4 regions of the Quatrionicoccus australiensis genome follow, and region 1 is predicted to be linked to each of the others. Evidence: riboswitches for the same ligand, from Rfam matches in the RefSeq annotation. Region 1 holds a riboswitch; each other region holds the start of a gene.
What was found. Region 1 has a riboswitch for cobalamin ahead of bluB (5,6-dimethylbenzimidazole synthase). Riboswitches for the same ligand answer to the same signal wherever they lie in the genome.
Positions count from the first base shown of each region.

Region 2: linked by a shared signal. The riboswitch ahead of KI612_RS19975 (TonB-dependent receptor) and the one ahead of bluB (5,6-dimethylbenzimidazole synthase) in region 1 are both predicted to bind cobalamin.
Region 3: linked by a shared signal. The riboswitch ahead of KI612_RS11440 (ribonucleoside-diphosphate reductase subunit alpha) and the one ahead of bluB (5,6-dimethylbenzimidazole synthase) in region 1 are both predicted to bind cobalamin.
Region 4: linked by a shared signal. The riboswitch ahead of KI612_RS09590 (energy-coupling factor ABC transporter permease) and the one ahead of bluB (5,6-dimethylbenzimidazole synthase) in region 1 are both predicted to bind cobalamin.

Region 1 covers NZ_CP075188.1:126,828-129,018, forward strand. The annotation lists gene cbiB (adenosylcobinamide-phosphate synthase CbiB) at 1-381, opposite strand, end outside; gene KI612_RS00605 (hypothetical protein) at 378-623, opposite strand; gene bluB (5,6-dimethylbenzimidazole synthase) at 620-1,375, opposite strand; cobalamin riboswitch at 1,420-1,605, opposite strand; gene KI612_RS00615 (DUF3291 domain-containing protein) at 1,707-2,156, opposite strand.
Region 2 covers NZ_CP075188.1:4,022,636-4,024,826, reverse strand. The annotation lists gene KI612_RS19030 (TonB-dependent receptor domain-containing protein) at 1-527, opposite strand, end outside; partial or broken gene KI612_RS19975 (TonB-dependent receptor) at 654-1,097, opposite strand; cobalamin riboswitch at 1,200-1,406, opposite strand; gene KI612_RS19025 (hypothetical protein) at 1,522-1,719, shown strand; gene KI612_RS19020 (cell division protein ZapA) at 1,721-2,056, shown strand; RNA gene ssrS (6S RNA) at 2,091-2,191, shown strand, end outside.
Region 3 covers NZ_CP075188.1:2,372,503-2,374,693, forward strand. The annotation lists gene KI612_RS11440 (ribonucleoside-diphosphate reductase subunit alpha) at 1-851, opposite strand, end outside; cobalamin riboswitch at 1,013-1,212, opposite strand; gene KI612_RS11445 (PaaI family thioesterase) at 1,369-1,812, shown strand; gene KI612_RS11450 (3'-5' exonuclease family protein) at 1,875-2,191, shown strand, end outside.
Region 4 covers NZ_CP075188.1:1,996,407-1,998,597, reverse strand. The annotation lists gene KI612_RS09600 (DnaJ C-terminal domain-containing protein) at 1-60, opposite strand, end outside; gene KI612_RS09595 (DUF302 domain-containing protein) at 174-614, opposite strand; cobalamin riboswitch at 741-961, shown strand; gene KI612_RS09590 (energy-coupling factor ABC transporter permease) at 1,105-1,782, shown strand; gene KI612_RS09585 (energy-coupling factor ABC transporter substrate-binding protein) at 1,779-2,168, shown strand; gene cbiQ (cobalt ECF transporter T component CbiQ) at 2,158-2,191, shown strand, end outside.

The DNA.
Region 1 (2,191 bases):
CCAGCCGACGCGCTGCCGTGCCGCCGGCAGATCGCCGGCCTGCAATGGCGCAACGATGGCCTCGGCATGTTCGCCCAGGCTCTGCGCGCCGAGCGCAAAATAAAGCAGCACGACATCGACCGCGAACGGCGCCAGCGGCCGCAGGGCAAAAGCCAGCGCCACCCAGGGGCCGACCGCGAGCAGCCAGGCCAGGCTACCGGTCAACAGCGAATTCCGGTTCATTTTGCCTTCCAGCCAGGCGGCCAGATTGCCGAACCCGACCAGCGGATGCCAGCGCGACACTTCGCCGAGCGCCCTGTCGAGCAGCACGGCGGCGAGCGCCGCGAGCGGCATGGCGAAGATGCCGGCGAGTTGGCCGGCAGTTTCGATGGGCAGGCTCATGTCCGCCTCGCCCCGGCCAAAGCGATGATCGAAGTGATCGCCTGGCGGGCTTGCGGGCTGTTGTGCCAGCAGGTCGAGCCGATCATTTGCGCGATGCGCAGCGTGATGACGGCCGGATCTTCGTCGGCCAGTTGGCTCAGGGCCGTGAAACCGAGTTGCTCCAGACGGCCGATCACCGTCGCGCCGACGCCCTTGAGGGCCAGCATGTCTTGCCGCTCGCCGGCGGAAAATCCGGCACTCATTTCGGGAAAATACCCCGCTCCTGGATGTCTGCCTGCAAATCGGCCAGCGCAGCGGTCAACTCCGAATTTTGCCCGGAATCGCCCGCGCCCCACTGCTCGAAATAAACCAGGTCGTTGAGCGGCAGGCGCGGCAGCCAGCCGGCCTTTTCCAGCTCCGGCCGCTCGTTGAAATGGCTGACGTAACCGATGCACAGGTAGGCGATCGGCACGATGTGCTCGGGGATGCCGAGCGCCTGCTGCAAGGCCTTCTCGTGGAAGATGCTGACCCAGCCGACGCCTAGTCCTTCGGCACGGGCGGTCAGCCAGAGGTTTTGCACGGCGCACACGCTGCTGTAGAGATCCATGGTCGGCATGTGCGTGCGGCCGAGCACGACCGGGCCGGAGCGCGTGCGGTCGCAGGTGATGCACAGGTTGAGCGGCGACTCGAGGATGCCCTGCAACTTCAGCTTGCTGTAGATCTCGCGCTTCTCGTCCGGAAACATCCGCGCCGCCTCGTCGTTGGCCTGGCGGAAGACGTCATGCACGCGCTGCTTCACCTCATCCGAACGGACCAGCAGGAAATTCCACGGCTGCATGAAACCGACCGACGGCGCGTGATGCGCCGCCATCAGGATGCGGCTCAGGATGTCATCGGGCACCGGCGTCGGCAAAAACTGGCCGCGCACATCGCGGCGGCTGAAAATGGCGTGATAAACGGCCGCCCGCTCGGCGTCCGAAAAAGCCGGCGCCTGCGGCAAGGACGGGTTTTCCATGGATTCCCCTTCTGGAAAAACGGCACCGCCCGACCAGGGCTGGCCAATTCAATCATCTCCCGGCCGGTCTTCTGACTCGGAATCAAGCGAACGATGCGCCTTCCCGGGTTACCCCAGTGGCCTGTGCATCGCCCATCCTCCTTACAGCGTTGGGCACGTGGCGGAGTTGCACCGCCTTCCCGATTCTCCGTTCGGCAAGGCCGAACGACACCCGGAGATACGAAGGCGAGAGGATATCAGGAGGGGCGGGCGGGGGCGATGGAATTGGCGTTGAATCAATCATCATCAGCCTGATTTGGCTAACTGACCGGGGTCTTGAAGGACTGTTGTATCACCCCGGTGCCGCAAAAACCTGGGCAAACGTAAACGCCTCCTGCGTCGCCCCAAACCGCCGCACCAGCTCCAGCTTTTCCTTCGCTTCCTGCGCCGTCGGCAAGTGGCCGGCGGGGACCCACCACAGTGCGAGCTGGATTTCGTTCATCTTGGCGAACCAGGCGTGGCGGGCACGGATGGTGTCCATATGGACGGTCTTGTAGACGTAATTTTTCAGCGAGCCGACATCCCGCCACAGGCTGACGTTCATGATCACCAGCGGGTCGGCGTAGGGGCGGATCGAGGTGTAGTCGCCGCCGCTGCCGAGCATGCGCCAGATGAAGCCGTCAGCCTGGTCGGCGAGCTGGTTCATGGCGTCGAGCTGATCCATGAAACCGCGCATGACGTCCGTGTCCATCTCGGCCTTGGCGCGGGCGACATTGACTTGGGCGAGGTGGCAGGCGGACATGAGGCGGCTGGCGGGCGTGGCGATGCGGGATATTG
Region 2 (2,191 bases), 280 kb from region 1:
TGGCTGGTCTGGCTGATGGTAACCGTCTTGGTGATCGGAGCATGATCGCCGGCGGATTTGTCAGAGGTCAGTTCGCCATCGTAGTAGTCGAAGCCGAAGGTGGTCTTGCTGTTCAGGCCGGCCAGACCGTGATCCCATTGCAGACGCGGCGTGAACGAGACAGTGTTGGTCTTGCGGCGGTCGAAGGAACCCCAATCGGAAATCCAGGATGTGTTGTCGACCTCCGTGTAGCCGAGTTCGGCGGCGAAGCTCAAGCTATCAGCGAGACGCCAGGTAATGCCGGGACGGACGAAGGCGGTGCGACGTTCGGCGTAGCTGTCGTTGGTGGCTGCCTGGCGCGGATCATTTTCATATTGCGCCTTGCTCAACGAGCCGGGCAGGCCGATATCCAGTGCTGACCAGCCAATATCGACGAAAGCTTCACCGCGGTCGAAGCGCATGCCCAGGCGGCCAGAAAGATTGTTGCGTTCCTGCTTGTTGTTCTTCCGCCAGCCGTCTGTTGCCTGATGGTTGACGGCGAGGGCCAGGTCGAATTTGTCGACTTGTCTGGCGATACTGGCCGATAGCTGGCGGCCATTGTCGCTGCCGAGACCGGCTTGAATGCTGGCGCCGTCACGCTGCTTGCCGGTGATGATATTGATTACGCCACCGACCGCGTTGTCGCCGTAAAGGATGGCGGCGCTGCCGCTGACAATTTCGATGCGTTCGACGCTGTCGAGCGGAATGAGGCCCCAATCGACGTTTGAGGTATCAAGCGGATTCAGGCGCAGGCCGTTGAGCAGGACCAGGGTGCGCTGGGCGGCACCTTCACCAAAGCCACGCATGTCGATTGAAGTGTCGGCGCCAATTGAGCCGTATAGCGGTGTGACCTGCAGGCCGGCGTTGTAGCGCAGGACATCGGGCAGCGTCTGGGCGCCGGAGTCGCGGATGTCCTCGCGGGTAATGGTCGTTACGTTCGATGCCGTGGCTAGCGAGGAGTCGCTGAAACGGCTCGCGGTGACGACCACGTCGTCGAGGAGTGCCAATTGCTGGGCAGCGGCAGGAATGGCAAAAAGAGCGGGCAGCAGCACCGCCAAAGGCTTGAGACGTGAATTCATGATTTCCCTTTCCCGACAGGCGTCCCCGCACGTCGGAACAGCATTGAAAAGGAAGTGTGGGGAGTGAATTCAGGTCGGGGACCGGCACCACCGCCCCGTGGCACTTCCGTTGGTGTCCAGGCCGGTATCCGGGCTTGCAAGTCTTGACGCGTCGCCTTCCCAGGTTTGCACCCAGTGGCCTGATGACGCGCCCGCACTTGCTTACCGTTGCGGGGGCAGCAGCGGAATGGTCTCGATGGAGACGCACCGCTTTCCCGTTTAACTGCGCTTGGAGATTCCGTACGCAGCACCTGTAACGGCGCGCATTCTACCTTGTGACGTATTGCTGCGCAGCAAAAATTACAGTTTGTCCTTCTACAAACTACTTTGAGAATAAAGGCTTAGTCCTTGACCATGCGGGCTTTTAACATTTATAGTCCGGGCCATGAATAGCGAACTCGAAGCACTCGAAGGCAAGGTTGAACAGGTCGTTGCCCTGGTTCAGCAGTTGCGTGCCGAGAACGAAGTACTGAAGAACCAGATGGCTGCGGCCGAGGTCGAGCGCCTGCATTTGCGCCAGACCATGGCGGCGGCGCGCGAACGCCTCGAAGGCCTGGTCGACAAGCTGCCCGAGGATGTCTGAGATGAGCGCCGAGACCAATTTCCTTGATGTCAAGATCATGGGCCGCGAATATCGCGTGGCCTGCACCGCCGAGGAGCGCGATGCGCTGTTGCTGGCGGTCGATCTGGTCGACGGCAAGATGCGCGAAATCGCCCAGCGCACCAAGAGCACCATTGCCGAGCGTGTTGCCGTCATGGCCGCGCTGAACATCGCGCACGAGCTGCTTTCCGGGGATTCCCGCAGTGGCGAAAAAAGCTTTGCGGAAGCGGTTGATACTTCCGAAGCAAAGCGTAGAATCGACGACATGGGAGCACGGATAGACACCGTGCTGGCGCCCCAGCAGCAACTGGATCTCTGATCAATTCCTGCTGATCCCGGCGCTATCCGCCGAGTGTCCCCTGCGGTGTTTGTTAAGGCCATATATTCCTTGAACCAATGCTAATTGGCATCGGTTGCGGACCGTCAATCCGCTGTTGTGCGTGCTCTTCGTCGA
Region 3 (2,191 bases), 1.9 Mb from region 1:
TCGTACAGCGTCTGCAGGCCGAGATAGCCGAACTGCAGGTCGCGCTCGGGTTTCAGCGCAGCAGCAATGCGCGGCAGATCGTAGGTGGCGAGGCGCGAGTCGAGCAGTTCGGCGGCGATGCCCTGCTTGATGAAAACGGGCAGATATTCGGCGTTGACCGTTGCGAGCTCATCCAGCGTCACTGCCCGGCCGAGCACTTCACGCCCCAGGCTGGCCAGCAGCAGGCGGGCGGTGACCTGGTTGTAGGCCGGTTCGCGCTCGACCAGCGTGCGCGCGGCGAGGATCAGCGCCTGGTAGACGTCGGCCAGCGGCACGCCGTCGTAGAGATTCTTCAAGGCGCTTTCATAGATCGTCCTGGCCGACACCACGTCGCCGAGACCGAAGCAGGCGGCTTCGCAATTATTCAGCAGCAGCGCGCGATCGAGCGGCAGGCGCACGCCGTTGTCGAGCACGTGCAGTTCGGCAACGCTGACTTCCTCAAGCTGGCTGGCCGCCCGCTCGGCAGCGCGGCGTTCGCGGTAAAGCACGTAGGCGCGGGCAACATCGTGTTCGCCGGCGCGCATCAGCGCCAGTTCGACCTGGTCCTGGATGTCCTCGATATGCACCGTGCCGCCGTCCGGCGAGCGCCGGGTCAGCGAATTGACCACGGTCTGGGTCAGGCGGGCAACCAGTTCGCGGATGCGCGAGGACACCGCGCTCTGGCTGCCCTCGACGGCGAGAAAAGCCTTGCTCAGCGCAACCGCGATCTTGTCGGGATCGAAGGCGACGAGCGCGCCGTTGCGGCGGATGACCTGCAGGGCAGCTACCGCGAACTGATTAGCGGCAGAGAGAGACTGGACATTGGATTGCAAGGCGATTCTCCGTATCGGGGGGCGGAGAACCGAGTGCGCGGGCCGCTGGCGCAGGCCGACCGGTGCAACGGGAAGCATCCCGAACACGGCTCGACACAACGGACAAACGGCAAGAGACCACGCAAAAACCTCTCGTCAGGGACACCCCGCCCCAAAATCATGAAAAAGGACACATTGAGGCAGGTCTCCTGGCTCTCGGCTCAGCGCGTTTCACCTGCCTTCCCGGACGCATCCAGTGGCATGGGGTGGCGAAACGCTCGCCGATTACAGTTGCGGGGGCAGCCCCGGGATACAGGTCGAAGACCTGGCACCGGATTCCCTTTCAATCCCCTTGCGGGGAACCTTCAATGGACGGCAGTCTAAAGGGGGCGCGATGATGACGTCAAGCAAAAAACACTACATGCAGTAGATTCAACCAGACAAACCACTAAATACGGTAAGCAAGCCAAGCTTGACGTATACGTCAACGCCACTCTAAAGTGAGTCCGGCCCAAGACCAAAAAAACGGAGACAAACCATGGCGCACATTGCCAACCCCGACTTCAAGACCAGCGTCGCCGCCAGCTTTGCCAGGCAAAACGCGATGCAGCTGATTCGCGCCAGCCTGCCGCTGATCGAACACGGCCGTACGGAAATCCACATCCCGCACTGGGCAGGCGTCGAGCAGCAACATGGCTACGTCCATGGCGGCGTGGTCGGCATGATTGCCGACTCGGCGGCGGGCTACGCGGCAATGACCGTGGTACCGGCCAGCGCCTCGGTACTGACCGTCGAATACAAGATGAACCTGGTCGCTCCCGCCGATGGCGAGACCCTCGTTGCCCGCGGCGAGGTGGTCCGGCCGGGACGCACGCTGATCGTGACCAAGGCCGAGGTCTATGCCTGCAAGGACGGCAAGGAAACGCTGTGCGCCATCATGCAGCAGACGATCATGGTGATGCACGGCAAGAGCGAGAAGTAAGCAACAGCGGGCTTGCCCGTTCTGGCGGTATCATCGCGGCCTGTCCCGATTTCCGCCCCGCCATGCACCGCAAACCCCTCGCCTTCGTCGACCTCGAAACCACCGGTGCCACCGCCGCCTTTGACCGCATCACCGAAATCGGCATCGTCGAGGTCGATGCCGACGGTTCCGTGCGTGAGTGGCAGCAGCTGGTCAATCCCGGCGTGTCGATTTCGCCCTTCATCGAGCAGTTGACCGGTATCAGCAATGCCATGGTGGCGACGGCGCCGCCGTTTGAGGATGTCGCCGCCGAGGCGCTGCAACGCCTGCAGGGGCGGCTGTTCATCGCGCACAATGCGCGCTTCGACTATGGCTTCCTGAAAACCGAGTTCAAGCGCCT
Region 4 (2,191 bases), 1.9 Mb from region 1:
CGCCTCGGCGCTCGCCGTACGTTCAAGGCCCATGGCCTGGTAGTAATCCCTGAATTTCATTGGCCTGCCTGCTGAGAGCGCCGGTCAAAACGGCATGCGCCATTCTCTCCGGCGATCAGCAGCGGCTCCGTGTGCCGGCACACATACGCCGGCGCTGCGGGGGTAAAACGAGACTAGCGCACCGCCTCGGCGACAACCCCTGTGAGCAGTTCATTGACCAGCGGCGCCGCCTTGCCCTGTGGCCGGCGGTAGCTCAGCCAGACCTTGCCGGCTTCGCCCGGCAGCGTGTAGATGGAAAGCGCGAACGGACACATCACGATGTTGTGCGGATCGAGTTCCATCATCTTCCGCGACAGGCCGGCCGAGCAGAATTCGATGATCTCGGCCTCGTCGAATATCTTGCGGCCGGCACCGATATCGGCACCGGTACGCGCCAGCATGTCGGCGATGTGCGAGGTGTAGTTGATGACCAGGCCACGGTTCTCGATGGCCATCACCACGGTCTCCTTGACGTCGGCAAAACTGCCCGTCACCTGCTGCCGGCTGACCCAGTCGTCGGCCTGTACCAGTGCGGTGTTGAGAAGGCAGATCAGGCTGATCAGCAGGCGACGCATGGCTAACTCCATAAGAAAAATCGAATGCTCGATTGTAAGAGGCAAGCCGGAAAATATCCTTATCGCCTGACGCCGGTCCGGATGGCGGCAAAAACAAAAAGTTGTCCGGCATCCGGTTTTCGTGACTATAATCCGCGCCATTCGGGTATCCCGGTTTGCAAGCGCAGGCCGGGATGAAACGGGAAGCCGGTGAAGAAGACGTTGCCCAGCAACGTTCCTCCATTCCGGCACAGCCCCCGCTGCTGTAAGCCAGACGACTCCACCCCACGCCACTGTGCATTGCATGGGAAGGTTGGTGGAGAAGGATGAAGGCGAGTCAGAAGACCGGCCCGATGCTTGTGTCGCACCATTCTCCGGGGTTCTGGGAAGGGTCTGAAGATTCGCCGTTGCTGCGTCCTGCGTGCCCGTGCACCCATGGTCCCAATCCGGCCTGTCCTCCGATCTCACCTGTCATACCCCGGCGTTTTAATTTAGCTTCGGGGATGAAGTCATGCACATCATGGAAGGTTTCCTGCCGCCGGCGCACGCCCTCGGCTGGAGTCTGGCTGCCCTGCCCTTCGTGGCACTCGGCGTGCGTTCGCTGCGCCGGCAACTGCAGGCGCAGCCGGAACAGCGCATGCTGCTCGGCGTCGCCGCCGCCTTTTCCTTCACGCTGTCGGCGCTGAAACTGCCGTCGGTGACCGGCAGTTGCTCGCACCCGACCGGCGTCGGCCTCGGCGCGCTGTTGTTCGGGCCGGCGGCGATGGTGCCGGTCGGCCTCGTTGTTCTGCTCTTTCAGGCCCTGCTGCTGGCACACGGCGGGCTGACCACGCTCGGCGCCAATCTGTTCTCGATGGCCATCGTCGGGCCTTTCGTCGCCGCCGGCCTGTTCCGCGCCGGCCGCGCCCTCGCCCTGCCGCTTTCCGCCTGCGTCTTTACCGCCGCCGCGCTCGGCGACCTGGCGACCTACGTAACGACAGCGATCCAGCTCGCCTGGGCCTTTCCCGATCCGGCCGGCGGCTTTGCCGGCTCGTTTGCCAAGTTCGGCGCCATTTTCGCGATCACCCAGATCCCGCTGGCGATCAGCGAGGGCCTGCTCACCGTGCTCGTGGTCAATGCGCTGCGCCGATTCAATGCCGAAGAGCTGCAAAAACTACCGCTGTTCGGTCAACGCGAGGTCAAGGCATGAAACTGCGCAACTTGCTGATTCTGGCTGCCGTCGTGCTGTTGACCGTGCTGCCGCTGTGGCTCGCCGCGCCGCCGGCAATCGGTCCGGACGGCGTCCCCGGCGAAGCTTTCGGCGGCGCCGACAACAAGGCGCAAGAAGCGATCAGCGAGATTGCGCCGGGTTACCGGCCGTGGTTTTCGCCGCTGCTCGAACCGGCGAGCGGCGAAATCGCCTCGCTGCTCTTCGCCTTGCAGGCAGCACTTGGCGCCGGCTTCATCGGCTATTGGCTGGGCGCTTCGGTGACGCGCGAACGCCTGCGCCGGGAAATGAACGAGAAAGCGGCCGGGCAAGAGGCCGCGCCGCCGGCAAGCAACCTATCCGGGAAAAACACAGCGCATGCTGATTGAACGCGCCGCCTACGGCAATCGCT